4 regions of the Mesorhizobium sp. M0239 genome follow, and region 1 is predicted to be linked to each of the others. Evidence: riboswitches for the same ligand, from Rfam matches in the RefSeq annotation. Region 1 holds a riboswitch; each other region holds the start of a gene.
The links. Region 1 has a riboswitch for cobalamin ahead of NKI99_RS21200 (ABC transporter ATP-binding protein). Riboswitches for the same ligand answer to the same signal wherever they lie in the genome.

Region 2: it holds a riboswitch for cobalamin, as region 1 does, so the genes downstream of both, bluB (5,6-dimethylbenzimidazole synthase) here and NKI99_RS21200 (ABC transporter ATP-binding protein) in region 1, are expected to answer to the same signal.
Region 3: it holds a riboswitch for cobalamin, as region 1 does, so the genes downstream of both, NKI99_RS25005 (DUF1636 family protein) here and NKI99_RS21200 (ABC transporter ATP-binding protein) in region 1, are expected to answer to the same signal.
Region 4: it holds a riboswitch for cobalamin, as region 1 does, so the genes downstream of both, NKI99_RS18465 (aromatic ring-hydroxylating oxygenase subunit alpha) here and NKI99_RS21200 (ABC transporter ATP-binding protein) in region 1, are expected to answer to the same signal.

The regions. Positions count from the first base shown of each region.
Region 1 is NZ_JAMYSG010000020.1:36,476-44,332, reverse strand. Features, by position in the region: gene NKI99_RS21215 (D-arabinono-1,4-lactone oxidase) at 1-212, shown strand, start outside; gene NKI99_RS21210 (DSD1 family PLP-dependent enzyme) at 212-1,351, shown strand; gene NKI99_RS21205 (AraC family transcriptional regulator) at 1,356-2,189, opposite strand; cobalamin riboswitch at 2,485-2,691, shown strand; gene NKI99_RS21200 (ABC transporter ATP-binding protein) at 2,854-3,642, shown strand; gene NKI99_RS21195 (ABC transporter substrate-binding protein) at 3,688-4,635, shown strand; gene NKI99_RS21190 (FecCD family ABC transporter permease) at 4,771-5,757, shown strand; gene NKI99_RS21185 (metal ABC transporter permease) at 5,782-6,630, opposite strand; gene NKI99_RS21180 (metal ABC transporter permease) at 6,630-7,490, opposite strand; gene NKI99_RS21175 (manganese/iron ABC transporter ATP-binding protein) at 7,487-7,857, opposite strand, start outside.
Region 2 is NZ_JAMYSG010000001.1:314,759-322,615, forward strand. Features, by position in the region: gene ribB (3,4-dihydroxy-2-butanone-4-phosphate synthase) at 1-238, shown strand, start outside; gene NKI99_RS01500 (MFS transporter) at 276-1,499, opposite strand; gene NKI99_RS01505 (TetR/AcrR family transcriptional regulator) at 1,621-2,229, shown strand; gene NKI99_RS01510 (hypothetical protein) at 2,520-3,503, shown strand; partial or broken gene bluB (5,6-dimethylbenzimidazole synthase) at 3,626-4,339, opposite strand; cobalamin riboswitch at 4,355-4,534, opposite strand; gene NKI99_RS01520 (histone deacetylase family protein) at 4,656-5,582, shown strand; gene NKI99_RS01525 (exodeoxyribonuclease VII small subunit) at 5,586-5,837, shown strand; gene NKI99_RS01530 (DUF2277 domain-containing protein) at 5,949-6,215, shown strand; gene NKI99_RS01535 (pirin family protein) at 6,255-7,175, shown strand; gene dxs (1-deoxy-D-xylulose-5-phosphate synthase) at 7,306-7,857, shown strand, end outside.
Region 3 is NZ_JAMYSG010000026.1:64,472-72,328, forward strand. Features, by position in the region: gene cobG (precorrin-3B synthase) at 1-456, opposite strand, end outside; gene NKI99_RS24995 (cobaltochelatase subunit CobN) at 453-4,175, opposite strand; gene cobW (cobalamin biosynthesis protein CobW) at 4,194-5,246, opposite strand; gene NKI99_RS25005 (DUF1636 family protein) at 5,249-5,677, opposite strand; cobalamin riboswitch at 5,716-5,919, opposite strand; gene NKI99_RS25010 (hypothetical protein) at 5,965-6,261, opposite strand; gene NKI99_RS25015 (DUF6348 family protein) at 6,291-6,968, opposite strand; gene NKI99_RS25020 (winged helix-turn-helix domain-containing protein) at 7,020-7,857, opposite strand, start outside.
Region 4 is NZ_JAMYSG010000016.1:128,005-135,861, reverse strand. Features, by position in the region: gene NKI99_RS18495 (glycosyltransferase family 2 protein) at 1-268, opposite strand, end outside; gene NKI99_RS18490 (glycosyltransferase family 2 protein) at 268-1,020, opposite strand; gene NKI99_RS18485 (glycosyltransferase family 2 protein) at 1,076-1,810, opposite strand; gene NKI99_RS18480 (serine kinase) at 1,825-2,874, opposite strand; gene NKI99_RS18475 (PqqD family protein) at 2,924-3,355, opposite strand; gene NKI99_RS18470 (FAD-binding oxidoreductase) at 3,485-4,585, opposite strand; gene NKI99_RS18465 (aromatic ring-hydroxylating oxygenase subunit alpha) at 4,611-5,858, opposite strand; cobalamin riboswitch at 5,973-6,174, opposite strand; gene NKI99_RS18460 (DUF680 domain-containing protein) at 6,682-6,879, shown strand; gene NKI99_RS18455 (DUF680 domain-containing protein) at 6,951-7,151, shown strand; gene NKI99_RS18450 (DUF680 domain-containing protein) at 7,221-7,457, shown strand; gene NKI99_RS18445 (ABC transporter ATP-binding protein) at 7,535-7,857, opposite strand, start outside.

The sequences.
Region 1 (7,857 bases):
CGAACGATCCGTTGCCGTTCATGCGGGCGGCAGAGCCGATCTTCCGCAGATATGGCGGCCGGCCGCATTGGGGCAAGATGCACAGCCTGAAAGCGGCGGATCTGAAAAAGCTCTACCCGCGCTGGGACGATGCCATGGCGGTGCGCCGCGACGTCGATCCGCAAAACCGCTTCGTCTCGCCCTATATGGCCGGCCTGTTCGGCATCGAATGATGAGCACCTATTTTTCCACCCTGTCCGATGCGCTGAAGGAAGCCGGCATCTTCCAGCCCTGCCTGCTGCTCGATCGCGACCGGCTGGACGGCAACATTGCCCTGGTAAAGGAGAGACTGGATCCCGGCCTGGCCGTGCGGCTGGTCGACAAATCGCTCGCCTGCCTGCCGCTGCTTGCGCATATCGGCAAGGCGCTCGGCAGTGAGCGCTTCATGACCTTTCACCCGCCGATCAGCGAGGCGGTGCTGAAGGCGTTCCCGGATGCCGATCTGCTCTATGGCAAGCCGATGCCGATCGGTGCGGCAAGGGCTGCGCTGGTGAAGGGTAATGTTGACTGGTCGCGTGTCTGCTGGCTGATCGACAGCGAGGAGAGACTGGCGGAATATGGCGCCCTCGCTGGCGAACTCGGCATCGGCCTGCGCATCGCTTTCGAGATCGATGTCGGGCTGCATCGCGGCGGGTTCGCCAATCCTGAGGCCTTGTCGAAGGCGTTGAGCGCGTTGCCGGCCCGGCTGCATTGCGAAGGCGTCATGGCCTACGAGGCGCATGCGCCGCTCATTCCCGGCCTTTTCGGCGGACCGGCAAAGGCATTGGCCAAGGCGTCGGCGCAGGCGTCGGCGTTCGTCGCCTGTCTCGGCGCCGACCAGCGCCATATCCTGAACATCGGCGGCAGCAAGACCGCGCTGCTTCATCATGGCGGCATGGCCAACGAGGTTTCGATGGGCTCGGCCTTTGTGCTGCCCAGTGATTTCGATACGCCAGGCCTCGACGGCTTCCAGCCGGCGGCCTTCATCGCCACGCCGATCCTGAAAATGGTCGAGCCGATGCTGCCTGGCCCGCCGGCCGTCACCCGCCTGCTGCAGGCGCTCGGCCGCTTCCCGCGCAAGGGCTGCTATCTCTATGGCGGCAAGTGGATGGCCGAGCCCGTCTTCCCCGAAGGCATGAAGGCGAACGGGCTGCTCGGCCTGTCCTCCAACCAGCAATTCATGGGCTTGCCCGCCGACGCGACCGCAAAGCCCGGCGACTACGCGTTTCTAAGGCCGACGCAGAGCGAAGCCGTGCTGCAGCAGTTCGGGTCGATCGCTGTGTTTTCCGGCGGCGGGATAGTCGATCGCTGGCCGGCGCTGCCGATGGCCTGACCGACTACGCCTTCACCGGTATCCAGATCTCCAGCCCGCCATTGCCGCTGCGTGGGTCGAACTCAGGGCCGTAGCGTTCGAATTCCGGCGCATCCGATATCTCGTGGCCGGAAGCCGGCAGCCATTTGTTCCAGATCGTATTGACCGTGCGGCGGATGGTCGAGATGTGTTCGCGGTGGGCAAAGACCGCATATTTCTGCGCCGGCACCCGCACCCGGCTGAATTCCCTCGGCAGGTCGGAAAAATCAGACACTTCGACGCCGGCGATGTAGTCGAAATTGCCGGCATCGTCGCCGTTGACGCAGACGCCATAGGCGACGTCGCCGGCCTCGCCCGGAATGTTGCCGATATAGGGGCCGAAGCGCTGCCATTGCATCGGAATGGCGGCGCTGGTTTCGCAGCTGTAGCGTTCGCCGAGGCCGGCGATCAGGAACGGCCGGCTGGTCTCGAAACGCGGTGGTTCGAGATTGGTGAGGAAGGACTGGTCCATCAGGATCGGCTCCACGAGGTCGAGCTTGTCGAGTGTGCCTTGCGCGCGCACCAGTTCCGGCGTGGTGCCGAACTGATCGCGGAAGGCACGGGTGAACGCCTCATGCGAGTTGTAGCCGGCGTCGAGCGCGACGGAGAGAATGTCGGGCGCCCCGCCGGCCAGCTTGCGCGCCGCCTCGGTGAGCCGGCGTGAGCGCATGTAGCCCATCACCGAGCGGCCCGTGGCAGCGCCGAAAGCCCGCGTCACATGAAAACGCGACACGCCGCTGCTTTGCGCGACATCGTCAAGCGAGATCGCCTCCGGCAGATGACTTTCGACGAACCACAGCGCTTTCTCGGTCGGGTTCATTTTGCTCCTCGCATTGGCCAGATCATCCTGCCGTTTCCTGGCGCGGCCAGTTTGATCGAAATTGCGCATCCCGCGCAATCGAACCGATCCCGTCACAGTCGCACACCGATATGGCACAGCGGTCGAGCGCCCCTTGCCGCCGACGAGCCAAATTCGGCAGGCTTCGCTTGACAGCGCCAGGCGGCATCCTCTAAATGCGTAATGTTATTACATATCGAGAGCGTGAAATGCATGTTTCCCCTAGCCGGCCCACCACTCCGTCCGAGAAATCCATTGCGAAGCGATTGGGGGAAATCTACGCTGAAGCGGTGATGGTCCCCGAGTCGAAAGGCGAGGGGTGAAAAGGGAACACGGTGAGATCCCCAGGGGTCGAGGCCGTGGCTGCCCCCGCAACTGTAAGCGGCGAGCAAAATCCGTGAATGCCACTGGCCGGCAAGGCTGGGAAGGCAGGATGGCGCAACGACCCGCGAGCCAGGAGACCTGCCATCACTGAGTTGACCGGACGGGGTGTGCCGGGAGGAAACGCGAATCCCGGTCTTGTCGGCCGCTTCGCCAGCTTCGTTCCGTCGCCAGTTTTGGAAAGTGACGGAAAGTTGGACGGCTCTATCGATCATCGCATCATCGTGTGCACGCTTTGCCATCCCGGCAATCTGGCGGGCAGCCGATGACCGTAGCGCTTCTCGAAGCACATGACCTCTGCGCCATGGCCAATGGGCGGGATCTGGTCCAGGCGGTCAGCTTCTCGGTGGCCGCTGGCGATCGCCTAGCCATCATCGGTCCCAACGGCGCGGGCAAGACGACGCTGCTGCGCATGCTGTCGGGCATGCTGCGGCCGAGCTCCGGCGAGGTGAACCTCGGCGGGCGCCGGCTGGGCGGGATTTCCGCCGCCGAGCGGGCGCTGCATATCGCCGTTGTCGGCCAGACCGACCAGCCCGATCCGCGGCTGGCGGTGATCGACTATGTCGAGCTGGGCCGGGTCCCGCACGCTCGGCTACGGCGCAGGAGCGAGGAGCGTGACATTGTCGTCGATGCGCTGCGCCGGACCGGCCTGCTGCCGCTGCTTGGCCGCACCATCGGCTCGCTGTCGGGCGGCGAGCGCCAGCGCGCCCAACTGGCCCGCGCCATCGCCCAGCAGCCAAAGATCCTGTTCCTCGACGAGCCGACCAACCATCTCGACCCGCGCGCCCGCGGCGAACTGCTCGACCTCGTGGCAGGCTTCGAGATGACGGTGATCGCGGTGCTGCACGATCTGGCGCTGGTGGCACCGTTCGCCACCAGGGTGGCGGTGATGAACCATGCCCGTCTGCAAGCGCTCGCCGCACCGCGCGAAGCGCTGACCCAAAAGCTGATTCGCGAAATTTTCGGCATCGATGTGCTGCGTCTGCGCCATCCGACCGAAGACCGCGAACTGACGGTGTTCGATGTTCCGAACCGTGCCGCGCCGCCATCCTGATTGAAGCCGTCCCATATCGATCATCCCGTCCACAGGAGCAAACCCTTGAAACGCCTTGCTTTTTCGCTTGCCTTCTCGCTGCTGGCCTCGACAGCCCTGGCCTTCCCGGTAACTGTCGACAGCTGCGGCAAGCCGCTGACCTTCGATGCGCCGCCGAAGCGCGCCGTCATCCAGGATCTCAACATGGCCGAGATGGCTTTCGCGCTGAAACTGCAGCCGTCGATCGTCGGCCTGACCGGCATCACCGGATGGTACAAGGTGGGTCCTGAGTTCAAGGCCGAGCAGGGTTCGATCCCGGAACTGGCGCCGAAATATCCGACGCTCGAAAACCTCGTCGCGGTCGAGCCCGATTTTTTCTTCGCCGGCTGGTATTATGGCATGAAGCCGGGTGGTGAAGTGACGCCCGACACGCTTGCTCCGCACGGCATCAAGACGCTGGTGCTGACGGAAAGCTGCGTCCATCTCGACAAGAGCCGCCCCGCCGCCTCGATGGACCTACTCTATGGCGACGTCGAGAAACTGGGCAAGATCTTCGGCAAGGAGGCCGAAGCTGAGAAGCTTGTCTCCGGCTGGAAGACGCGGCTCGCCGAGATCACCGCCAAGGTCGGCGACGCCAAGGGAACGCGGGTCTTCCTCTATGATTCCGGCGAGGACAAGCCGTTCACCGCAGGCAAATTCGCCATCCCCAGCGCCATGATATCAGCCGCCGGCGGCGACAACATCATGGCCGACATGGACACCAGCTGGGGCAATACGGACTGGGAAACGGTGGCGTCGCGCAATCCGCAATTCCTCATCCTGCTCGATTACCAGGATGGCGGTGGCTACAGGAAACTGCTCGATTTCCTGAAGGCGCATCCGGCGATGAAGGAGACGGACGCGGTCAAGAACGAGCGCTTCGTCGCCCTGCGCTATGCCGAACTGACGCCGGGCCCGGCCAACATCGAAGCGATCGACAAGATCGCCAAGGCCATGCATCCGGAAGCGTTTTGATGCCTGTGGCCCAAAAGTGCGCAGCGGTTTTGGGGCAACGACATGCATGAACAAAAGATGCTGGAAGTGCGTCGCACGCGTCCTGACAGACACAACGCATTTCCAGGCTTGCGCCATCCGGCATTTGCACTGGCCATGCTGGTGGGAGCGGCGGCGATTGCCGCTCTCGCTCTGCTGTCGATTGCCTATGGTTCGACACTGATCCCGTTGACCGATGTTGTTGCCGCGCTTGGCCGTGCAGTCGGCTTCAGCGGGCGCGACGTGGCAGGACCGGTCGGCAAGATCGTCGTCGACCTGCGGCTGCCGCGCACGATCCTGGCCATCTGCGTCGGCGCCGGCCTCGGCGTCGTCGGTGCGCTGCTGCAGACGGTGACCCGCAACGACCTCGCCGATCCGTTCCTGTTCGGCCTGTCGTCGGGCGCCGCCGCGGGTGCGGTTTCCGTTATCACCGTCTTCGGCGACAGTTTCGGCATCTGGACATTGCCGGTCGCGGCCTTCACCGGCGGCATATTGGCTGCCGGCGTCGTGCTGCTGCTGGTTGCGCGGGTGAGGGGGCAAGGCCCGGAGCGGCTGATCCTTGCCGGCCTTGCCGTGTCCTTCATGTTCACCGCCTTGACCAACTATCTTGTCTTTGCCGGCGATCAGCGCGCCGCCCACTCCGTGCTGTTCTGGACCATGGGCGGCCTTGGCCTGGCGCGCTGGGACAACATCTGGCTCGGCGCACTGGGTGCGGGGACCATTCTGGCTTACGCGCTGTGGAACCACCGCCGGCTCGATGCTTTCCTGGCCGGTGAAAATGCCGCCGAAAGCCTTGGCGTGCCGGTGGCGCGCATGCGCCGGATGACCTTTCTCGTCGCCGCCTTCTCGACGGCTATCCTTGTCTCGGTCGCTGGCGTCATCGGCTTCGTCGGGCTGATGATTCCGCATCTGTCACGGCCGCTGGCGGGCCCCCTGCATCTGCGCCTGGTCGCCAGCTGTGCCGTGTTTGGCGCGGTGCTTTTGCTGGCCAGCGACCTTCTGGCCCGAACGCTGCTGCCGCCGCAGGAACTGCCGATCGGCATCATCACCAGCTCGGTCGGCGCGTTCTTCGTCGTCACCATGCTGATCCGCAACCGGCTTTGAGTGCGGCCTGGGTCAGGGCCGCGATTACTCTCCCGAAATGCCCAGTTGCACCCGTTGCTTTGGGCGCTTCGACTGGAACAGGGCAAGCAAAAAAACGCCGGCCTGAACGACGACGATCGTCGGGCCGGTGGCTGCGTCGATGTGATAGCTGAGGATCGTTCCCACGACGCTCGACCCGATGGCGGCCGCGGCAGCAATGGCGAGCATGCGCTCAAAGCTCTTCGTCAAAAGAAAGCCGATCGCTCCCGGCGCGATCAGCATGGCGATGACAAGGATGATCCCGACAGCCTTCAGCGAGGCCACGATGGTCAACGCGAGCAGCGTCAACAGCCCGAAATGCAGCAGGTTGACGGGCAGGCCGATCGCGCGCGCATGGGCCGGATCGAAACAATAAAGCAGCAGATCCTTGCGTTTTGCCAGAACGATGAGGATCGCCGGCACGACGATGACCGCCGCCTCGATCACGTCGCGCCACTGGACGCCGAGCATGTTGCCGAACAGGATATGATTGAGATGCTGGTCGGTCTCGACTTTGACGAACAGCACCAGGCCAAACGCGAACATGCCTGAGAAGACGATGCCCATGACTGCGTCCTCCTTGATCCGGCTTTGCTGCTTGAGGTAGCCCGTCGCCAGCGCGCAGCCAAGTCCTGCCACGAAGGCGCCGAAGGCAAGCGGGATCCCGGCGATATAGGCGAGCACGATACCCGGAAGCACGGCATGCGAAACGGCGTCGCCCATCAGCGACCAGCCCTTCAGGACGAGATAGCAGGACAACACCGCGCAAATGGCGCCGACCAGAACGGCGACGGCGAGACCGCGACGCATGAATTCGTGGCTGAGCGGTTCGGCGATCCAGGACCAGATCGTCATCATGACGCGACCTGCGATGCGGCACGTGCCGCCCGGCGTGCGGCGAGCCGCCCATGTTTGGGTGCGAAGACGAAGGCAATCAGAAAGACGACGGTCTGCAGCACCACGATCAGTCCGCCAGTCGCGCCATCGAGAAAGAAGCTGAGATAGGCGCCAACCGCGCTCGTCGCCGCGCCGATCGCCATCGCGAGCAGGATCATGACGCCGAACCGATCGGTAAGCAGATAGGCGGTGGCGCCAGGCGTTACCACCATCGCGATCACGAGGATCGCGCCGACGGTCTGGAGCGCGGCGACGATGCAGGCGCTGAGCAGCACGAAGAACAGGACCCGCAGCCGCCACGGATTCAGGCCGACGCCGCGCGCATGGTTCTCGTCGAAGAACACCAGCATCATATCCTTCCATCGAAGCCCCAGTACAGCCAGCGAAACCGCTGCGATGAGGATGACCTGGGTTACATCCTCGTCGGAGATTGCGAGGATGTTGCCGAGTACGATGGACTGGATGTTTACGGAGGTCGGACTGATCGACGCAATCAGCAGCCCGCCAGCGAACAGCGTTGTAAAGACAAGGCCGATCACGGCGTCCTCGCGAAGTTGCGTCACGCGCCGCACCAAGGTGATGCCGAGTGCGGCGATGAGGCCGGAGGCGAATGCGCCGGCGGCATAGGGAAGGGCCAGCATGTAGGCGGCCGCAACGCCCGGCACCACCGAGTGGGCAAGCGCGTCGCCCATCAGGGCCCAGCCCTTTAGTATGAGATAGCAGGACAGGAACGCGCAGACCATGCCGACCAGGGCGCTGACCCAGATGGCCTTGGCCATGTAGTTGTAGGTGAAGGGTTCCAGCAGGATGTCGATCACGGGGCTGGCGATCCGCTGTCGGGCTTCATCATCTTCTCTTGATCCCGCTCGCCGTAAAGCACCAGAGGACGCTCGTCATCGGTCAGCACGGTCAGGTGGCGAGCGTCGGGGTCGTCATGAAGATCGGCGCCGCCGAGGCGCAGATGCCTCAGCACGCCGCCAAAAGCTTTCGCAAGATTGGCTTGCGTAAACGTTGTCTCTGTTGGTCCGAAGGCCAGCACCGTCTTGTTGAAGATGACGACATGGTCGCAGAAATTGACGATGCTGCCGAGATTGTGCGTCGACACCAACATCAGCTTGCCGTCGTCGCGCATCGACCGAAGGAGATCGATGATCGCTGCTTCGGTCTGAACGTCGACGCCGGTGA
Region 2 (7,857 bases), on a different contig from region 1:
TCTCAGAGAAGGCTCCGTCGGCGTTGCGCATCAGGAACGCAAACGGCCGGCCAGCGGCGACCGCGAGGATCACGAAGAGGCTCGCCGCCGCGAAAACGAGTGGCGCGAGATCGGGCTCGGCGCGCAGATCCTCAAGGATCTCGGCATCTCCTCGATCAACCTGATCGCCTCGCGCGAACGCCACTATGTCGGCCTCGAAGGTTTTGGCATCCACATCGCCAAGACCGAGATCCTCTAGGCAGCTAGCGCCCGGCTCGAAACCGGGCGCTATCTGATTATTCCGCGGCAATCGCGGCCGCTTCACATACGTCCATCTCGCACTCAGTCGTGGCAAGGCTGCGTTGGCCAAGCAGCACCGTGGCCAGCGCGATCGTGCCTGAAGCCACCGACACCCAGAACCCGTTCGGTGCACCGAACGCATCCACCACCGCGCCGGCCGCGAACGAGCCCAGCGCCATGCCGATGCCGATGCCGGTCATGACCCAGGTGATGCCTTCGGTCAGCATCGCTTCCGGCACATGCCGCTCGATCAGGCCGAAGGCCGTGATGAAGGTCGGCGAGATCGCCACACCGCTGATGAACACGGTCAGCGCCAGCAGCGGCACGGTGTCGGCGGCGAGCGGCAACAGCGTGCCGAGCGCGACGAGGGCGACTGCGATGGCGAGCTGGCGTTGCAGCGGCGCCTTCAGGCTGAGCGCGCCGACGATGATGCCGAGCACGAACGATCCCAGCGCATAAACGCCGATGACAAGGCTGGCGGCGCCGGGTTGGCCAAGCTCCTTGGTGATCGCCACGGTGGTCACTTCCGTCGTCGCGAAGGTTGCGCCGACGAAGATCAGGGCAAGCGTGATGATCTGAACCGGCCGCAGGCGGATCGCCGAGCCGCTTGAGTTATGGTCGACCGGCCGCACCTGGGGCTCGGTCGAGCGTTGCAGGATGAAGGCCGCTGATCCGAATGCGAGAAATAATGTGCTCACCAGAACGCCGGCTTCCGGGAATAGGGCGGCACTCAGGCCGACCGATAACGATGCCCCGGCGATATAGACCAGTTCATCGGCCACGGACTCGAAGGCGAATGCGGTGTTCATCTGCGGTCGTCCTCGGAAAATCTCTGTCCAGCGCGCCCGCACCATCGCAGGTATGCTTGGCATGGCGGCGGCCAGGAGTGCCGACACGAACAGCGTCCACACCGGCCAGTCCTGGTTGGCCGCCGCTATGAGGACGGCGAAAGCCAGCACCGCGATGATAGTGGTGGGCACGGCGATTCGTGTCTGGCCCAGGCGGTCCACCAGTCTCGATATTTGCGGCGCGACGAAGGCGTTGGCCAGCGCGTATGTCGCCGAGACGGCTCCAGCCAGCCAGTATTCGCCGCGCGCCTGCGACAGCATCGCCACGATGCCGATGGGCGCCATGGCGATCGGCAGGCGCGCGAGGAAGCCGGCGGCCGCAAAGCCCTTGGCGCCGGGGGCACGAAAGATTTCCGCATAGGGATTTTGCATCGGTTGGTTCCTCGACAAAGGACGATTGGACAATTACATACGGAGCGTATGATTATTAGATAGAGCATACGCCGCGTATGTCAATTAGCATACGAAGCGTATGTGAATAGGTCCAGGACACATGCACAAACCCCGCAAGGAGATGATCGCCGAGACGCGCGCAAAGCTTATTGCGGCGGCCCGTCATGCCTTCGGCACAACAGGCTATGCGGAAGCCTCGATGGATGATTTCACCGCTTCGGCCGGGCTGACGCGCGGTGCGCTCTATCATCATTTCGGCGACAAGAAGGGGCTGTTGCAGGCGGTCATAGCCCAGATTGACGGCGAGATGGCGGCGCGCATCAATGAGGTCGCGTCGAGAGCGCCGACCCGTTGGCAACATTTCGTCGACGAATGCTCGACCTATATCGAGATGGCGCTGGAGCCGGAAATCCAGCGCATCATGTTCCGGGATGGCCCGGCCGTGCTGGGGGATCCAGCGCAATGGCCGAATTGCAGTGCGTGCATCGCTTCAATGACCGACCATCTGACCGCGCTGCAGGAGGAGGGGGTCGTTGTCTCCAGCCTCGACCCCGAGACGGCCTCGCGATTGATCAACGGAGCGAGCAGCCAGGCAGCGCAACGGATCGCCAATTCGAGCGACCCCGAAGCGACGTCGAAGAAGGTGGTGACGGCGTTCAAGCAACTGCTCGAAGGCCTGCTCAAGAAGCCGGACCCGCAGTCGAATTGAAGTTCCCACCGGAGCTTTCGTGCCCGGCAGCTGTTCCCGATAGGAATTTTTTCTTGACTCGGTGACCTCAGCTAAGGTATATATTCGTCCATGGTGCTGATTTGCGCCAGTGACCCGCCGCACAGGCGGGTTTTTCGTTTGATGCTCCGTCAGCCGCGCGCCGGCGAAAGGCTCCGAAAGAAAACCGTCAGCCCGAATTCGTTGCCCTTCGGCGTCAAGGGCCGGCAATTGACAATCGCCGGGTTGAGCCCATCCTCTTCCACCATCTCTGAGGCGGAGATTCGGGGCACATGTGGGATTTCGAGATCGGCCGGTCGGTGTCCATCATGATGCGGACCTGGCCGTTCATCGTCTTTCGCATGATCGTCTATTTCGGCATCACACTGGCCTACATCATGGCGACCGGCACCGGTGCCTCGGTCGGCTATGGCGTCGGCCATATCTCCACCGATCCCGACGGGCCCATGTCCTTTGCCCTGTGGGGCGGCGTGGTCGGGTTTGGCATCGTCTCGATCGCGGTCTACTGGATCCGCGAATACATCCTCTACATCGTCAAGGCCGGCCACATCGCCGTCATGGTTCATCTGATCGACGGCCGCGACATTCCCGGCGGTCAGGACCAGATCGCCTACGCCAGGGATATCGTGACCCAGCGTTTTGCCGAGGCCAACACCCTTTTCGTCGTCGACCAACTCGTCAAGGGTGCCATCCGCGCCATCACCAGCCTGCTCGGCGGTATCGCCGCCTTCCTGCCGATACCGGGCCTGAGCGGCCTGGTCTCCTTCATCAACACCGTGATCCGCCTGTCGCTGACCTATGTGGACGAGATCATCCTCGGCTACAACATCCGCATCAATTCAGCCTCGCCGTTCGAGACGGCGCGCCAAGGCGTCGTGCTGTATGCCCAGAACGGCAAGGTCATGGTCAAGAACGCCGTCTGGCTGGCGGTCATCATGTGGGGCGTGTCATTCATCATCTTTCTGATGATGCTGGCGCCTGCTGGCGCAATTCTGTTCCTGATGCCTGGTCAGCTCGCCGGCTGGGCTTTTGTGCTCGCCATCGTCTTCGCCTGGGCATTCAAGGCGGCGTTCATTGAACCCTTCGCCATCGCCTGCTTGATGCAGGTCTATTTCAAGACCATTGCGGGCCAGGTGCCGGATCCCGCCTGGGACGCCCGGCTGGCCGAGGCGTCGTCGAAGTTCAGAGAGCTCAAGGACAAGGCGCTGGCCTCCTTCGGCGGTTCGCGCTGGGGTACGGCCGGCGCCACACCCTGATCCGCTGGGCGGGTGATGTCTGGTGAGGCAGAAACGGTGTTGAGGCGCGCCACGGTGGATTTGAGCTGTGTCTCGCCTTGCCCGGAAAAGGTCTCGCTCATGATCAGCTCCGGCAGCGGCAGCCGCCGTCCCCAGCCATGCGTTTCAAGGTCCGGTTTGGGAGCGAACTCGGAAACACGGCCGACGCAGAGATAGGCGATCGGCGTTACGTGGTCCGGAATGGCCAACAGCCGCTTCAGCGCCTCAGCCTCGATGATGCTCACCCAGCCGACGCCAACGCCCTCGGCACGCGCGGCCAGCCAGAAATTCTGCACCGCGCAGACGGTGCTGTAGAGATCCATCTCCGGATTGTGCCAGCGTCCCAGCGGCGAACCCTTCGAGCGCTGCCGGTCGCAGGTGATGCAGATGTTGAGCGCGCTCTCGCAGATGCCTTCCAGCTTGAGCTTGCGGTACAGCGCCTGTTTTTCCGCCTCGATCGCCGGCAGTTCCTGTTCTCGCGCGGCCAGGAACAGGTCGCGCACCTCCGCCCGTCGTTTGACATCGCGAATGACAATGAAATTCCATGGCTGCATGAAGCCGACCGATGGCGCGTGATGGGCGGCAAGCAGCAGCCGTGCCAGCACGTCGTCATCGATCGCGGTGGGCAGGAAATGGCTGCGCACGTCACGCCGCGTGAACATGGCGCGGTAGACCGCATCGCGCGCATTCTGGTCAAATCCATCGTCAATGGCAGCGGTCATGTGTTCCGGCATCGCTTGTCCCCTTGCGATTGCAGATTCAAAACTGACAGAGCGTACTTTGTGCGTCCAAGTAGACGCACGTCGCTCTGATGCCATCCGCCTGACCACGCGGATGACAATGCCTGCCAGGCCGGTCTTCTGGCTCGGGATCAACCCGCGTCCGGTGCCTTCCCGTCATCGACAGTGGCATTTACCGGCGCGGTCCCCCTCACAGCGTTGGGCACGCCACGGAATTCAACCGTGTTCCCGATTCTCCCGCTTGCGGCGGGCACCAGGCAGTACCAGGGACCTTACGCCGAAGCGCCCGCGGGGCCAATGCCTGCGGCGACGCGAATGGACGCAGTCGCGATTTTCCCCAGTCATCGGCCGCCCGTGCATGGCCTTTGTCGATCCGGGTCACTAGATTAGGACGATGACCACCCGTCTCTACACCCATCCGATCTTCCTCGAGCATCTCACGCCGCCCGGACATCCCGAGCGGCCCGACCGCTTACGCGCCATCGAGCGCGTGCTCGACGACGAAGCCTTTGCCGGGCTCGATCGTATTCAGGCGCCGGAAGGCGACGAGGCCACCATCCTCTACGCGCATCCCGCCGATTTCGTCGCCCGCGTGCGCGCCGCCATCCCCGACGAGGGGATTGCCCGCATCGATGCCGACACCACTGCCAGCCCGAAGAGCTGGCAAGCGGCGATCACCGCGATCGGCGCCGCCAACGCCGCCGTCGATGATGTCTTTTCGGGCCGCGCCGACAACGTCTTCGTCGCCGCCCGGCCGCCCGGCCATCATGCCGAAAAGACCACGGCGATGGGCTTTTGCCTGTTCAACACGGCGGCGATCGCGGCGCGTTATGCGCAGAAGAAACACGGTGTCGAGCGCGTTGCCGTCGTCGACTGGGACGTGCATCACGGCAATGGCACGCAGGATATTTTCTGGGACGATCCGTCGGTGCTCTATTGCTCGACACACCAGATGCCGCTTTATCCCGGCACCGGAGCGAAGACCGAAACGGGCGCCGGCAACATCGTCAACGCACCGCTGGCGCCGCAGACCGGCAGCGAAGTGTTTCGCGATGCCTTCCTGTCGCGCGTCCTGCCCGCGCTCGACAATTTCGCGCCCGACCTGATCATCATTTCGGCGGGGTTCGACGCGCACCACCGCGATCCGCTGGCCGAGATCAATCTGACCGAGGATGATTTCGACTGGGCGACCGGCCAGCTGATGCAGCGCGCGGCACGCCACAGCGGCAACCGGCTCGTCAGCCTGCTCGAGGGCGGCTACGATCTGCAGGGATTGGCATTTTCGGTCGCCGCCCATGTCGGGCGACTGATGAAAGGATGAATGATGGCCGATGAGACCAACGAAGACGTCAAGGCGATGAGCTTCGAGCAGGCACTCGATGCGCTGGAGAAGATCGTCGATGATCTGGAGCGTGGCGACGTGCCGCTCGACCAGTCGATCAAGATCTATGAGCGTGGTGAGGGGCTGAAGGCGCATTGCGACCGGCTGCTGAAGGCCGCCGAGGACAAGGTCGAGAAGATCAGGCTGTCGCGCGACGGCAAGCCGGTTGGAACGGAGCCACTCGACGCGGATTGAGGCTCGGTCCGAACGATGGCCTCGCCTCACCGGTTTTTGGACATGATCATGATCGAGGATATAACTCGTTCCGATTGAAACAGCTCAAGGACAAGAGGAGATACGGAAGCGATGTGCAGAAACATCAAGACCCTGTTCAATTTTGATCCGCCGGCAACCAATGACGAGGTGCGCGACGCGGCTCTTCAGTTCGTCCGCAAGCTGAGCGGAACCACGCGACCCTCGAAGCAGAACCAGCACGCCTTCGACCATGCCGTCGAAGCCATCGCCGCCTCGGCGCGCGAACTGCTCGATTCCCTGGAAACCCACCAGCATCCGCGTAATCGCGAAGAGGTGGCGGCCAAGCTGCGGGCAAAGGCGGCGATCCGCTTTGCCTGATGCGGCCAGGCGGCCTTCGACCACCGACAAGGAGAGTCCATGAGCTTCTTCCCCGGGAAAGACCCTGAGGCAGGCGATGCCTTCGCCAGCGATCAGATCGAATTGATGGTCATACCCAACGCCAAGGATATCGGCGGTTTTCAGGTGCGCCGTGCCCTGCCGACGGCAAAAAGGCGGCTGGTGGGGCCTTTCATCTTCTTCGACCGCATGGGGCCCGCGGTCCTGCGCGCCGGTCAGGCACTGGATGTCCGTCCGCATCCGCATATCGGCCTGTCGACGGTCACCTATCTGTTCGACGGCAAGATCCGGCACCGCGACTCACTCGGCACCGAAATGGTCATTCAGCCCGGCGACGTGAATTTGATGACCGCCGGCCGCGGCATCGTCCATTCGGAGCGTACACCGGAGGAACTGCGTGGCGCGCCGATGTCGGTATCCGGCCTGCAGACATGGCTGGCGCTGCCGGACGACAAGGAAGAGGTGGCACCGGTTTTCGAGAATACCGCAGCGCTTCGGCTTCCCGAGATCGAAGCCGAAGGCGTCAACGGGCGCCTCATCATCGGCGATTTCCAGGGACTGCGGTCCCCGGTCAGGGCCGACACGGAGACGCTCTACGCCGACCTGCGCCTGGCGCCCGGCGCCAGCGTGAAAATCCCTGCTGATGCGGAAGAACGCGCCATCTATACGCTGGAAGGCGAGGTCTCAATTTCGGGTGATGTATTCCCAGCCGAACGGCTGCTGGTGTTCCGTCCCGGTGACGAGATCGTCGTGTCGTCGCAGACCGGGGCGCATTTCATGCTGTTCGGCGGCGCCTCTCTTGGTTCGAAGCGTTACATCTGGTGGAATTTCGTCTCGTCGTCCAAGGAGCGCATCGAACAGGCGAAAGAGGAATGGAAGACGGGCCGCTTCGACATCGTTCCCGGAGACGAGGAAGAGTTTATTCCGCTGCCGGAAAGCTGATGCCCTGTCACCCAAAAGTGGCAGAACGAAATGCATAGACAAAAGACTAGGGCCTGATCCGCGTCACTGACACACATTTACTTTCGCCGGCCGGCGGCCTATTCGCCCATCAACCGAAAGCCCGAGCACCGTGAACGCAACGCCGCATACGCCGCTTCTCGACAAGGTCCGCATCCCGGCCGACCTGCGCACGCTTGCCGAAAGTGAACTGCCGCAATTGGCGTCCGAGCTTCGCGCCGAGCTGGTCGACGCCGTGTCCCGCACGGGTGGTCATCTGGGCGCAGGGCTTGGCGTGGTCGAGCTGACAGTGGCGCTGCACTATGTCTTCAACACCCCCGACGACCGGCTGATCTGGGATGTCGGCCACCAGGCCTATCCGCACAAGATCCTGACCGGCCGCCGCGACCGTATCCGCACGCTGCGCCAGGAAAGCGGTCTGTCCGGCTTCACCCGCCGCGCCGAGAGCGAGTACGATCCCTTTGGCGCCGCCCACTCCTCGACGTCGATATCGGCCGGCCTCGGCATGGCCGCCGCCCGCGATCTCTCCGGCGGCCGCAACAACGTCATTGCCGTCATCGGCGACGGCGCCATGTCTGCCGGCATGGCCTATGAGGCGATGAACAATGCCGGCGCGCTCGATGCACGGCTGATCGTCATTCTCAACGACAACGACATGTCGATC
Region 3 (7,857 bases), on a different contig from region 1:
CCGCACATCGGCCGTCACCGCATCCATGGTCAACTGCTCGCCGCCATCGACAATCACGGAAACCTTCGGCCCCAGCCTCGGCGCTAATCCAGCCTCGTCAATCGCCGCCCTGATCCGCTCGGCCAGCGGCTGGGGATCGGCAATCTCTTGCGGGTCGATGCCGGCCAGCGGCCCGGTCTCGACCGGCACGCCGGTGCGCACCGCGATATCAAGCGCATCGACCTCCGCCGCCAGCAGCGCCGCGCTGTCCGTGGTCAGCCCGCGTATCTGCAGACTGCCGCGCGCGGTGACTTCCATGATGCCGTTGCCATGCCGCAAGGCGGATTCGGCTAACCCGATCAAAAGCTTCGGCGACAATCCTCCAGCAACCGGGTTGAGCCGCACCAAAAGCCCGTCACCGGTTTGCATCGGGGCCGACAAGGCCGGGCAGGCGCCGCGACGCGAGAAGGCGTTCATGCCGCCACCCCAAGCGCTTCTGCTTCGGCAATCAGGGCGGCGAGATCGTCGTCGATGGAATTGCGCAGGGGATGCCAGAGGCCACGCCGGCGCGCCGACAGGAAGCGTTCGGCGATGACTTTCGCGGCGGCGGGGTTCTCGCGCAGGATGAAGGCGCGAACCATGGGATCGCCGAGATAGGCGTCATGAACCGCCTCGATCAGCGTTCCCGAAATGGCGTGTGTGGTTTCGGCAAAGCCGACCAGCCGGTCGACGGTTTCGGCAAATTCGGAGGCGCCGCGTGGGCCGTGGCGCATCTGGCCTGCAATGAAGCGTGGATTGACGGCGCGGGCGCGCACCACCCGCGATACCGCTTCGCCTACCGAGCGGGGCTTCGGCCTTTGCGGATCGGTGGTGTCGAGCACGATGACGTCGGCATGCCTGCCCAGGGTTGCCAAGGCCGCCGAAAACCCGCCAATGAAGGCGACGTCGGCGGAGCCCTCGAGGATATCGCGGCCGGGGTCGTCGCCGGTGTGGACGAGAAGATCGGCTTCGGCGATGCGGCCTTCGAAGGCGCCGGGCACCGAGATGCCTTCTCCTTCTGCGCCGCCATAGGCGTGCGAGGTGGCGTCGAGATAGGCGCGGCCGATTTCTTCGCGCGCGGCCCAGTTGCCGGAGGACAAGACATCCTCGACGCCGGCGCCATAGGTACCGGGCGAGGTGCCGAAGATGCGCGGGCTGAGCTTGCCGTCGGCACGGGTTTTGGCCGCGAGCGGGTTTTCCGTATCGTCCTCGTCGCGGGCGGCTACCGCGTTGGCGGCGGCATCGATCAGTGCGATCTGGGTCGGGAACATATCGCGGAACAGGCCTGATATGCGCCAGGTGACATCGACGCGTGGCCTTCCGAGCGTGGCCGGCGACAATACCTCGATGCCGGTGATGCGGCCGGTCGCCGAATCCCATTGCGGCCGGCAGCCCATCAGCGCCAATCCTTGCGCGATCTCCTCGCCGCCGGTGCGCAGTGAGGCCGAGCCCCAGAGATCGATGACCAGCGAGCGCGGCCAGTCGCCATGCGATTGCATGTAGCCGCGCACCACTTCCTCCGCCGCTGCCTTGCCCAGATCATAGGCGGTCGGCGTCGGCATGGTGCGCGGGTCCGAGGTGAACAGGTTGCGGCCGGTGGGCAGAACGTCCGAGCGACCCCGCGCGGGCGCGCCGGCCGGGCCGGCCTTGACGTGGCGGCCATCGAGTGCGGCGAGCAGCGCCGCCTTCTCGGCTGCCGCACTCTGGCGCCGCATGGCGTCGGGCTCGTCCTCAGGGGCGCGGCCATAGATATGCAGCCCGTCCTTGATGGCAAAATCCTTGAGGTCGCAGAGCCAGGCGTCGATGCGGCGCAACGCTTCGTCGGGCGCGTCGGTCGTGGCGACGCCGGCTTCGGAAGCGAGGCCGGTCTTCTGCGCCGTCTCGACGATCAGCTTGGCAAGGCGGTCGCGGCGGCGGCGGTCGAGCCCGTCGGCCTGGGCGTATTCGTCGACCAACCGTTCCAGCTTGTGCTGGTTCTCGTCCAGCTCGGCATCGGTCAGTGGCGGCGGCAGGTGGCCAAGGGTGACGGCGGCGATGCGGCGCTTGGCCTGCGCCGCTTCGCCTGGGTTGGAGACGATGAAGGGATAGATGACGGGCAAGGCGCCGGTGACGATCTCGGGAAAGCAGTTCTCCGAAAGCGCAACGGTCTTGCCCGGCAGCCACTCCAGCGTGCCATGCGCGCCGACATGGACAAGCGCGTGGACGCCGAGCGACTTGCGCAGCCACAGGCCGAAGGCGATCAGCGCATGGCGCGGCGGCAGCGTCGGGTCGTGGTAGTCGGCGCGGCGGTCGACGGAGCGGCCGCGGTCTGGGGCGAGGGCTACGGTGATGTTGCCGAAGGTGGCGGCGCGGAAGGGGAAGTGGGCGGCGGTTGGCGCTTGAGCACCCCCCTCTGTCCTGCCGGACATCTCCCCCGCAAGGGGGGAGATTGAGCTCTCATTGCCGCTTTCGCCAGCTACGAACGTCGCAGAATGAGCGCCGATGGCGGAACTGCCGATCTCCCTCCTTGCGGGGGAGATGTCCGGCAGGACAGAGGGGGGTGCCTCGCACAAACCTATCTCATATTCAGCCTTCCAAGCTGCATCTACGGCAGCAATTGCTGCAGACGGCAGTGCCTTCGAGAACTCCACATAATCCCTCAAGGCCAAGCCATGCCCGCCCTGGCCCAGTCGCGCCAGCAACTCACGCGGCGTTTGCGGAATCCCCTCAACGACATAGCCCTGTTCGCTGAGGTCCTGCAGCATGGCCAGCACGCTGGACGGGACATCCAAACCCACGGCGTAGCCGGTGCGGCCGGGGGCACTGGGATAATCCGGGATCAGGATGGCTAGCTTGCGCTCGGCGCGGGGCGTCTCTTGCAACTTGATAAAGGCCGCGACGCGGTCAGCCACTTGCGCCACACGATCCGGTTCCGGCCGGTTGGCAAAGGCGCGGTGGCCAAGTGCTGGATCGGTCTCGCTCTCACCCTTAAAGGAAATGGCGCCGGCCAGGATGCGGCCGTCGAGTTCGGGCAGCACGACATGCATGGCAAGGTCGGCGGGCGCCAGGCCGCGCTGGTTGGTCTCCCAGACATCGTGGCGGGTGGTGGCGACGATGACCTGGAAGACCGGCATGCCGGCGCGGTCGAACAGGGTCTCATTGCCGGGTTCGGCGCCGGACGCGAAAGCGGTCGCGGTGATGATGGCGGCGGGTTTCAGCGAGGCGAGTGCTGTTTCCACGAAGGCCAGGGATGCGGGGTCCTTGAGGCTGGAGACGAAGATGGGAACCGGCTTGATGCCGCGCTGGCGGAGCGCTTCGAAAAGCGCATCGATGGGCGCGACATCGGCGGCCAATAGCATCGAGCGATAGAACAGGATGGGGATGATAGGAGCGTTGACGTTGTCAGCGTCGAGTTCCTTCACACCCCCCTCTGTCCTGCCGGACATCTCCCCCGCAAGGGGGGAGATTGCGCTGTCATTGGAGATTTCGCCAATTGTCGAGGTTGCGGACGCGTCAGCTTCTAATGAAACGGGAAAAGAGCCGGCTTTGATGAAGTCCGATCTCCCCCCTTGCGGGGGAGATGTCCGGCAGGACAGAGGGGGGTGTGAAGGATCACCAACGACCCCAAGTCCTGGCTCATAAAACCCGGCTTTCGGCACTGGAACCGGCTCTGCTACGTCCGCATCCGATCCAGCCAGTCGCGCCAGCCTCCGCACCAGCGCGCTCATATTCGCCGGGCCGCCCTCGCGGAAATAGTCGAGCAGGCCATCGAGCTCCTGGCGCGGCAGCGTCGAGGCTTCGATCAGGCGCAGATCCTCGTCGCGGCATTCGCCGGGCAGCAGCGCCAGCTTTATGCCGTGTGCGCGAGCGGTCGAGGCAAGCTGGTCGCAGCCGTAGCGCCACCAGTCGTAGCCGCCGAGGAGGCGCACGAGGATGACCTTGGCGTGGCGGGTGACGCTGTCGACCCAGAGGTCGACGGACATGGGATGGCGCAGGTCACGCAGGGCAGCCAGCCGCATCGAGGGCAGGCGGCCGGCATCGGCCTTCCAGGCTGCCGCCAGTCCGGCGAGGTCGCTGTCGGTGAAGGACAGGGCCACGATATCCGCCGGCGTCTGCCGCAGATCGACCGGCTCGGCGAGGTCGTCGAGCGAGGCGGATGTCGTGGTGAGGATGTGCATCGCAACCCGTGTCCGAGATCAGCCGGCGAGTATACGCTCGATCGCCGGGCGGTTCAGCCCCTTCAGGCCGATGACGACGAGACGCGAGCGGCGGTCGTCCTGCGCGGTCCAGGCGCGGTCATAGTAATGATTGACGCGCGGCCCGACGGCCTGCAGCAAGAGCCGCATCGGCTTGCCACCGACCTCGACGAAGCCTTTTACACGCAGCACGTTTTCTTCTTCGGCGACTGTGGCGACACGCTTTGCCAGTTCATCGGGATTGGCGATCGAGGCAATGTCGACAATGAACGTGTCGAAGTCGTCATGTTCGTGGTCGAATGCGCCGTCATGGTGGGACTTGCGGTTTTCGATGTCGTCCTCGACGGCGAGACCGAGCCCGAGCAGCACGGAGGGATCGACCTTGCCATGCGACGTCGGCACGATCTTCACGGCGCGGGCGGAGTGTTCGCCAATGATGGCGTTGGCGCGGGCGGTGCCGGCGGCGTCCATCAGGTCGCTTTTCGACAGGATGATCAGGTCGGCGCAGGCGATCTGATCCTCGAACACTTCTTCCACCGGATCGTCATGGTCGAGCGTCTCGTCCCCGGCGCGCTGCGCCTGCAAAGCATCCATGTCGTTGGCGACGCGGCCTTCGGCCAATGCCGGCCCGTCGACCACGGCGATGACGCCGTCGACTGTGACGCGGCTCTTTACGCTCGGCCATTGAAACGCCTGGACCAGCGGCTTGGGCAGCGCCAGGCCCGAAGTCTCGATCAGGATGTGGTCGACCCTCGGCGTCAGCGCGAGGATCTTGTCGAGCGCCGGGACGAAATCGTCGGCGACGGTGCAGCAGATGCAGCCATTGGCCAGTTCGACGATGTTTTCCTCCGGGCAGGTGTCTATGCCGCAGCCCTTGAGGATCTCGCCATCGATGCCGATGTCGCCGAATTCGTTGACAATGATGGCAATGCGCTTGCCGCCGGCGTTTTCCAGGAGATGGCGGACCAGCGTCGTCTTGCCGGCGCCGAGGAAGCCGGTGACGACGGTGCAGGGAACGCGGGAGAGGTTCGCAGGCGAATCTGGGGCAGTCATGGTCAATCCTTCAGCAGGTCTAAGGGAGGGATGCGGGCAACGAGGCCACGCTTCAGGCTATCGGGGCGGCCGCGCCATGGAATCAGGCCGTCCTTCGAGGTGGCGAAGAGCTTGGCGCCTGTCACGAGGTCGGCGCCGCTGGTCGTGGTCAGGTCGCCGAAGACATAGCTCCAGCACCCGTCGCGCAGGATGGCGGCGCTGAGGCGGCGCTTGCAATTGCCGAGGCATTCGACGCTGCGGATGCGGATGTCGTCGCCGGATGCGGCGCGGCGCGTGTCGTCCGCCAGCAATTCGCCGGCGCGGGGATGAGCGTCGGCGCCGGTCTCATCGCGGCAGGAGGCGCAGACGATGATGGTGACGCCGGCCAAGGCATCATCATGGCCGGACGAAATATCCGCTGTGCCAGCCGAAAAACTGCTGTCGTGGTCCAAGATCGGGCTCCTTGCCCGGAAACCCGCCGGGCGATCGGATTCTAAAGTCGCAGACGGCAGGTCTCCTGGCTCGCGGGTCATCGCCTTGGTAGCCGCCTTCCCGGGAACTCCCCAGTGGCTTTCGGCCTTGGCTCTTCGCTTACAGTTGCGGGGACAGCCGCGGATTTGGGATTTTGCCCCGCACCGCATTCCCTCTTAGCTCTTGCCGTTGCGGGCAAGAGACCATCTGAACCGGATTTAGGCTTTTGCGGGCAGCGGTGTCAACGCAACGCAGGGGCAATCTGAAATCAGGGGCGGGGACGCTTCACTACCACTGACCGCTCTTCGCGAATGCCATCTTCGTTGTTGGGATCAGGAAAAGCTGTAACGAAAGCCGTCAGAAGGATATCTCCATCTTGCCGGTCCAGCCATCCGGCGCTGTCACCCACATCGAAGTAAATGCCATCAACTTTGAAGCCAAATGTGTCTCCAGCAGGTCTAGGGTAGCGTTTTCGGATTGCCTGCGCATGTACGTCCCATGAAAAGGACGAAATCCTATCGAGGCACTCCTGCACCTCTTGGGTCAGCCTGGCTTTGATATCCATTGTTTATCCGCTAGCCTGTGTACGTTGGCTCAATTGTTATCTCCCGGCAACGCAAGGATGACCTGACGCAGCGCCTGGTACCCGTCGCCGTGGTGCCAGTCCTGATCAACGAGGAGCTCTTGACCTTCCGGCCAAGTTTCGTTGTCCAGGAGAATTTCGTTGCCGACCAGTGCTCCGCCATAGCTCGCCAGGAATATCCGGATGAAATGACTGCCAGGGCGAACCTTAGCCGTGAACAGTTTTTCCAAGCGGGCATAAAACGCTGGATATGTCCGGTTGAGAGTGCATTCCACTGCAGCCTGTGTGATCACAGGTCCACCGTAGATCTTCCAGCCAGCATCATTCCGTTGCCAGAATGCAATCTCGGCTTGCATGTTCTCGCAAACATGCTCCGCAAGGCCCTCGATCAGCACATGAAATACACCGATCAGGAATTTTCCGAATGCTTGGAAAATCGCCTGTTCACGCGTGTCGCCCAGTCCAACAAAAGATTCGATGACCGGCTGAGTGCCTAGCAACGGTGAGAAGACGTAGATTTCGAGAACAAGCCTGCGACCCGAGCCTGACGGCTCCTTGTCGAAAACTTGGGCTTCAAAGCGCAGGTCTTCCAGTCCAATCCAGACATCGTTCTGTCCACGGATGGCGCTGATCCCATGCGCAATCAACGCTTCGTGGATCAGGTCGAGAACCTCTTGCGATGCCATCATTGAACCTAGGCCGACAAAACTCCCTCAAACGGCTGCAGCCGACGGCTGATGTCAAGAGCGCCCGTCGCTGATCACGCTCAGCAGCGCCGGACCCAAATCCCCGGCAGGCGTCACTTCGATGCGTTCGAGTCCGAGCCAGCCCTGCATCTGCTTCAATTCCTCGAACAGCTCTGCAGCGGTTTCAGGCGGTGCACCGGGCTCCGCATAGGCCGCATGGACGCGCAGTATGCTGGCCGGACGGTCGGCCTTGAGGTCGACGCGTGCCACGATCCTGTCGCCGAGCAGGAACGGCAGGACATAATAGCCATATTGCCGCTTGTCGGCCGGCGTGTAGATCTCGATGCGGTAGTGGAAATCGAACAGCCGCTCGGTGCGCGACCGCTCGAAGACGACCGGATCGAACGGCGCCAGCAGGGCGCGGGCCTCGACTTTGCGCGGCAGGCGGGCGTCTTTATGAAGATAGGCCGGCTTGTCCCAACCTTCGACACGCACCGGCAGCAGCTCGCCCGTTTCAACCAGTTCCTCCAGCCGGCCCTTCATGTCGGCCGGCGACAGGCGGAAATAGTCGCGCAGGTCGCCTGAAGTCGCCACGCCGTGGGCGCGGGCAGAAATGCGCAGCAATTCGCGGTGCGCGTCCTCGGCTGCCGGTACCGGCAGATCGAGGATCGCCTGCGGCAGCACGCGTTCGGGCAGGTCATAGAAGCGCTCGAAACCGCGGCGGTGCGCCGTGGTGATGCGCCCGGCCCAGAACAGCCATTCGAAGGCGTGCTTGGCATGGCTCCAGCCCCACCAGCCGCCCGAGCCTTTCTGGCCTTCGAGCGCGGAAGCGGCGATCGGGCCGCGCTCGGCGACCTGGCGGTAGATCTCTTCGATGTAGGCGGCGTGCTCG
Region 4 (7,857 bases), on a different contig from region 1:
AATCGTCGGCATCGAGCGTCGCGATGAGCGGCGTCGAGAGTGCCGCAATGCCACGGGTCGTTGCGCTGCCAGGTCCGGCATTGTCCTGTCGCAGCACCGTCACCGGCAGGTTCATCGCATCGATCACCGCAGCCGTATCGTCGGTTGAACCGTCATCGACCACGACGATGGCCTCCGCCTTTGCCGTCTGGGCCAGAACGGAGTTCAGGGCCGCGCCTATGGTGGCGGCCGCGTTGAAAGCCGGAATGACGACGCCGTAGCCTGCCATCAAAGGAACCGCCACTGCGCGAGATCCTTGAAGTCGAAGATCCCCTCCACCCGGCGCAAGCTGGGATCGGCCTTGCGACGCTTCATCGACTTGTGAATGGCGCGCATGAACTCGCGAAAGGGCACATCGGCTTCCTTGGTCATGTTGCCGGGATGACGCCTGTAATAGAGAGCCACCGTATCGGGCATAACGTATTTTGCCTGGCTCTCAAAGATACGCAACAGATAGTCGGTGTCCTCGGCCTGTTTGAAATCCTCGTCGAAACCACCGGTGCGCTCGATGAGGTCTCGCGCAAAGATCCCGGCGGACAGGTGGATCCCTCGCACGGTGATGGAGTGGCTGTCGGCGGCCGGTTCCAGCGTCTCGCCATCTATCTTGTCTATCAGCGTCATGCGCGAATAGGTCAGGTCGAGGCCCGGATCCTCTTCGAAGCAGGCGAGATCCGCCTTGAACCGCCCTATCGGGGAGATGTCGTCCGAATCGAGAAACGACACCAGACGAGTCTGCGGCAGCAACTGCTTCAGCCCGGCATTGCGCGCTTTGGTGACCCCGCCATTGCTCTGCTGGAAAAGACGAATGCACGGGGCCTCGTCGATCAATGACCGCACGACGGCCGCAGAGCCATCGGTCGACCCATCGTCGATGACGATGATGTCGAGATCGATGTCTTCGCGCTGCCTGAGCAACGAGCGCAGCGCCAGGCCAACGAACTGTTCGCGATTGTAGACCGGCATGATGACGCTCAGCCTCATCGGAGTCTCCAGCAGCGTTCCGGGCTTGGCTGATCCGACCCGATTGTGTCGAGCATCATAGCATCTGCCAATCAGCGGGGCTCTTCAGTTCGAAAATACCCTGGACCTCCAGCAGAGACGGATCGGCCTTGCGTCGCCGCATCGACTTGTGGATTGCACGCAGATGGTTGCGGACCCTGCCGCTACGCTCCTTGGTAACATTCCCGGCGTGGCGTCGGTAGTAAATCGCGACGGTGTCCATCAACTCATAGTTCGGTCCCGTTTCGAAAACGCGCAGCAGATAGTCGGTGTCCTCCGCCTGCTCGAAATCATCATCGAACTGGCCCATCCGGTCTACAAGCGCCCTTCTGAACACGGCGGTGCTCAGCGAAATTCCCCGAAGCGTCATCGTACGGCTATCCACTGTAGGCTCCAGCCGCTCGTCGTCGATCCGGTCGACCAGCGTCATCAGCGAATAGGTCAGCTCAAGCCCGGGGGTAGCCTCGAAGCGGGCGAGATCGGCCTTGAACCGTCCGGCCGGCGAGATGTCGTCAGAATCCAGAAACGAAACGAACTCCGCATCCGGCGGCAGTTGCCGCAGCCCGGCGTTGCGCGCCCTGGCCACGCCCATGTTGGATTGCTGGAACAGTCGGATACAGGGGTTTTCGCGCATCATCGAGCGCACGGCCTCAGCAGAGCCGTCGGTCGAGCCGTCGTCGATGACGATGATGTCGAGATCGGCGGCGTCCCGCTGCCGCACCAGCGAGCGCAATGCCGAAACGACATAGCGTTCACGGTTGTAGACGGGCATTATCACGCTCAGTTTCACGAATCGCCCCGCGCGAGAAAGTCCGCAATCGTGCCGGCTATCTCCTGGGGCTGCGTCCCCAGCGACAGACGATAGCACGGCAGCAGGCGGGTCAGGTCGCTGAAGAAGCGAAAGCCGCTCTCCCGCTCGCCCGGCATCTGCGCTATGCCCGACGGCGCCAAGGCGATCATGGCATCCCTGCGCGACACCGGCACGATCGAACTTGCCCCGCCACCGTCGATATGTGGCGCCAACAGCGCGACGATGTCCAGAGTTTCGGGCACCGGTCGGGGCGCGATGTCATCAATGTGAAAAGCATGCTTGCCTTGCCAGTTGAGCGGACCATGCGCCGGCAGCCGATGCTTCAGCCCAAGCCGCGCGAACCCTTGGGGATCCTGCTTGAGTGTTGAAAACAGTGGGCGGACAGTCACGCCGTTGGCAAGGTCGACCAGCACATAGTCGTCGCCGACGCTGTCCAGTCCGTTGAGGAGGCCGGCGGCGACGGTTCCGGATTTCCCGGCGCCGCCCGCGCCGGCCAGCAGGACGCCCTTGCCATTGGCGCCGAGCGTGCCGGCATGGGCAAGGCGCATGCCGCGCGCCCCATATTCCCAATGCAGGAAAGCCCGCAGCGGCGCTCCCGGCTCCCACGGCGGAAAGGCGTCGGCCGAAGCCATCAATTGCACGCCAACGCGACGTTGCGGATCATAGAACTGCCAGAAATCCAGGTCGTGGAAATGGTTGCCACGCAAACCGGCTTCCGCCAGTTGGGTGGCGAAGCCATGCTGCGTGAAGGCTCCCTGGCCCCACCTGGCCGGTGCCGCGATGCCGTCTATGCCGGGATGCGCGACGAAGACGCGGCAGATGTCGGCAGGCGTTCGGTTGCCCGGAGCAGTGACAAAGCCATGAGCGACGGCAGCCGCCAACGCGCCGGCGCTGACATGCGCGGTCAGATCCAGATGCGGCAAGCTCGCCTTGCGGGTCAGTGGATAATGCGCGGCGCTGCTCTCTGCTTGCGCCAGGACATGACGTGCGTAGTCAACCAAGTTTTCGAGAGTGATGTTCGGCATGGGTTTGCCTGTTCCGGAGCTGTCCGGCAACGAGAACCTGATGGGCGCTTCAGTTGGCTTGCTTCACCGCGGGCCAGCCGAGGGGCTCCTCGACCTCGTGGATGGGATCGACGACAATGAGATCGGCGAGATCGTCATGGATGTCGACCTTGAGGGGCTCTCTGGCAGCGGCGAGCTGAGCCAGCAATTCGCTTGGAACCGGTCTTGCCACGCCATCGGTTACGGCCGCCAGCAAACCGAATTCGAGCAATTGTGAAACAAAGCCGTCAATCGCGGCGGCATCGAGGGCGCCAATTCCGGTCGCGGCGCCGACAAGTTCGGAGGCAGGCACGCCGGACGACAGTGCATCCCAAAGTCTGCTGCCTGAATCAGAGAAGCCGAAATATTTGCCCGTGGTCAGGTCAAGAACGACGGCTTCGCCGTCGAAGGATTCAAAGACGATATCCTTGCTGGCAATGGCATAGATGCCGGATTGTCGCATGTTTGCTCCCCCGCCGAGCAGGCCGCGGAGATGATCTTCGGGCCTTACGGTCAACCCCACCGTTGCAGGCGTCTAACCATTTGCAGGGTTTTTGGCAAGATGGCGCAGGCTCGGGGCGAGCGCAGCCGATCACGCTTCGATTTCAAGCGCAGAAAGCGGCTTCGAGCAACAGGCGAGGATAAAGCCGTCCTCGATTTCGTGATCGAGGATGCCGCCATTGTGGCTCATCTCGACATCGCCCGCGACCTTCCTCACCTTGCAGGTGCCGCACAGGCCGAACTCGCAGGCGGCGGGAATCCGCACCCCAGAGGCGCGTGCCGTCTGCAGCACGGTCTGGCCGGCGACGCATTCGGCATCGACATCGGAAAGCGAGAACCGGATTGGTGTCACGGCCTCGACAGCAGCAGCGGCGCCGTCTTCCGCCGGCGGCGAGAACGGCGCCGGGATCTCCTCCACGGTAGGCGCCGCAAAGCTTTCCTGATGGTATTTCGCCATGTCGAAGCCGGCGGCGTCCAGCATGCCGCGCACGGCGCGCATGAAGGGATCGGGGCCGCAGCAGAAGATCTCGCGCTCACGGAAATCGGGCGCCAGCAATGGCAGCCGGATCGCGTCGATGCGGCCCATATGGCCGAACCAGCCCTCGCGGCTCGACCGCTCCTCGATCATGAAGCCGAGCGACAGGCCGGGCATGCGGCTGCCGAGCAGCTCAAGTTCCTTGCGGAAAATGATCTCTTCCGGGCGGCGCGCACAGTTGACGAAGCCGACATCTGTCCATGGCGCGCAGTCGTTCAACCAGCGCAGCATCGACATCATCGGCGTCACGCCGGAGCCGGCCGAAATGAACAGATATTTGGCCGCCGGGTGGCTGTGCAGCGAGAAGTCGCCGGTCGGCCCATAGGCCTTGACGTGCGAGCCCGGCGTCAGATGGTCGAACATCCAGCGCGTACCGGTGCTGCCCGCCTGCGCCTTCACCGTCACCGCGATCGAGAACGGCCGCGATGGCGAGGAGGACAGCGTATAGGTGCGCATCAGCGGCCCGTCCGATGTCGGCAGTTCCAGAGTCACGAATTGGCCCGGCTTGTAGCGGAACCAGGTCTGGTTGTCGGAGCGGAAGGTGAAGGTCTTCACGTCAGGCGCTTCGTCACTGACGCCGATCACTTCCAGCACCTGCAGCCTGTCGTTCCAGGGCGTCATCTGGTCGAGATGGCGATAGAGGCCAAGGTCCGTCATCGCATTCATCCTCTTGTCCCCTGGGCTAGGCGACGCTGCGCAAGGCTGGCCGGTCGCCTTCTGCGAGGCGCGGCCCGATGAACGACGCGTACCATTCGACGAACTGGATCACGCCGCCCTCATGCAGCTCCGAATAGGGGCCTGGTTCATAGGCCGGCGACAGGATGCCGAAGGCGTTTTCCTCGACGATGCGGCGGTCCTGGTCGTTGGTCTCGGTCCAGACATGGGTGAGCTCAGCGAGGTCGTAGTCGACCCCTTCGACCGCATCCTTGTGGACGAGCCATTTCGTCGTCACCGCGGTTTCCGTGGCACTGATCGGCAGCACGCGGAAGGTGACGGCGTGGTCGCCGAGGATATGGTTCCAGGTCGTCGGATAGTGATAGAGCAGCAAGGAGCCGATGCGGTCGGTTGAAACGCTGTCGGACAGGTTCTTCTGGACCGCTCGTTTTCCCGTCATAGTGTAGCTGACGGCATCGCGCAGCAGAGGCGCGCGGGTGGCGCGGTACTGCCCTGCCGGATCGATGCGGAATTTGCTCGGCAGGCCTGATGCCTCGCATCTAGCCCAGTGCGCGACCATTTCAGGGTCGCTGTCGGCGCCGTTGACGCCGGTCACGGTCGGAGCCTCGGGGAAGGTCTTGCACAGCTCCGGGTGATTGGCGGCGCAGTGATAGCACTCGCGGTTGTTTTCCCAGACCAGCTTCCAGTTGCCCTTCTCGACGATCGTGCTCTCGAAGGCGATCTTTGCTTCACGCAACCGGTGCGGCAAAAGATAGGGTTCGATCATCGCCCGCATCGGCGCGAAATCCGCCGGTTCCTTGGCCAGGCAGATGAAGATGTAGCCGCCGACGCTCTCGCAGGCGACCGGCTTCAGGCTGAAATCACTCTTGTCGAAACCGTCGGCCATCTGGCGGGCAAACAGCAGGCGGCCGTCCAGCTCATAGGTCCACTGGTGATAGGGGCAGACGAGCTTTGCCGCCGTGCCCTTCTCCGTGTTGCATACACGGCTGCCGCGATGGCGGCAGGAATTGTGGAAGGCGTTGATCTTGCCGTGCTGGTCGCGGACAAGGACCACCGGATAGTCGCCGATCTGCACGGTGATGTAGCTGCCCGGCTTCGGCAGTTCGCAATCATGGCCGATGAACAGCCAGTCGCGATACCAGATCAGCTCCATGTCGAGCTTGAAGTAGTCCGGATCGGTGTAGAAGGGCTGCTCCAGCGAAAAGCCTTGCCGGCGCCCCTTCAGGAGCCTCAGCATCTCGTTGCGGGTATCCATGTCCTGTCCTCGTTTCTAAGGACTGAACTGGTGGTGATGGAGGAAGGATTGAAACGCAGGCCGGCTAGGTGCCGACATGCGCTATCCACCTCTTGACCGCCCACCGCGATCAGTCGAGTCTAACAATCTCGGGCTGGTTTCCGGGCTCTGGAGTTGTCCTTGCGGACCATCGCGACACCTTCCCAGGCAGTTGCCCAGTGGTCTCCCGTTGCGACTTGAACTCCACCACCGTTGCGGGGGCAGCGCCGGATTCTGACCGGCTTCCCAATTCTCCGCCTCGTCGTCACGAAGCGGCACCTGAGATGGTATGATCTAACCACGATCGGGGGCGCGCCGTCGGCATGAAAACGACATCGTATCCATGCGGCGCGACACGGCATGCGAACGTTCCCGCAGACCGTCGCGGGCTGAAATCCACCTCCCGGATGGCCATTTTGCCGGCAGCGATATCCCCGAATCGGATCCCTTGGCGGGGTCAAAAAAGGTTAACGGTTTCGAAAAGTGACTATTAGCTCGATCTAAAATCGAACCGAACGGTTCGTTTCTGTTGACGGTGCGTGCAGGACGGTGTGAACGCTGGGCCTCTGAAACAGTCGGTGATCCATCCAGTGGTTACATCTAACATGCTGATATAAAGAAGAAAAATATACCCGTAGATTCCCTTGGCACAATTTCAAGGTGTGGATTCATGGTCCACACGGAACAACTTCGTGATTGGAAAAGGCGGGGTTGCCCTCCCACATCGGAGCTGTCCGAACGACGCGATTTCATTTCCAAGACACGCCGCTAGACGGACGGAAAAAGACGATACTGGAGTACAAAAATGAAAAAGATCATTCTCACTGCCGCAGCCCTTTTGGCCATTTCCGGCAGCGCCTTCGCTGGTAGCGACCACTACGGTTCGAACGCCGCGGCAGCCACTGCTGTCGACAGCTCGTACACCGCTTCGACCAAGAAGTCGGAACCGGCTGCTCAGGCGCCTGCCCAGGGTGCTGACCGCAACCTCTTCGGCAACAACTAACAGCCGATTCCCAGTCGACGGCGGGCTCGCCCGCCGCCCTGGCGAAATTCAGACATTCAGGAGTATTTAAGATGAACAAGATCTTCATTGCCGCCGCCGCCGTTCTGGCCATCTCCGGCAGCGCTTTCGCCGGCAGCGACAACTACGGTTCGAACGGCTCTAACCAGCCTGCCGCCGCAGTGGACCAGTCGTACACGGCTTCCACCAAGACCTCGGAACCGGCTGCCCAGACGCCCGCTCAGGGCAGCGACCGTAACCTCTTCGGTCGCTAACAGCCAATTTCGCAAGCGACGGCAGCTGTGTCTGCCGTCCTGGCGAAATCCAGAATTCAGGAGATTAAAATGAACAAGATCCTTATTGCTGCCGCCGCCGTTCTGGCCATCACCGGCAGCGCGTTCGCCGGCAGCGACAACTTTGGCTCCAATGGCGCCAATCAGCCTGCGGTTACTTCGGTTGACAGCGCGCATACGAGCTCGGTCCGCAACAGCGGTGGCCTCGTCGAGAAGCTGCTCAATTCGTCGGGCGACGTGGAGAAGTCCGCCCCTCAGGGCAGCGACCGGAATCTCTTCGGCCGTTAACAGCCGAAGCTGATCTTCAACAAAAGAGCGGCGGGCCTAGCCCGCCGCTCTTTTTGCGTCCAAGACGCGGTCCTGCCTCAGGCCGCCTTCGCTTCAGCCTCATGAAGGGCAAACGACCGTCCGTCAGCGTCGAAGATATGCAGGTCCTCGCCATTGGCGCTCAGCCGCAACGTCGAACCACGCTTGACCTCGACATTGCCGGGCAGCTTGGTCACCAGCGGCAGGTCGGCGCGACCGATGTCGACATAGACCAGCTGCACCTCGCCGAGCTGCTCGACATAGTCGACCGTCCCCTCGAACAGATAGTCCGCGCCGCTGGCGATGATCAGGTCCTCCGGCCGCACGCCAAAGCTCACCGCAGCACCCTTCGCCGAAGCCGGCGTTGCGATCGGCACGGTTG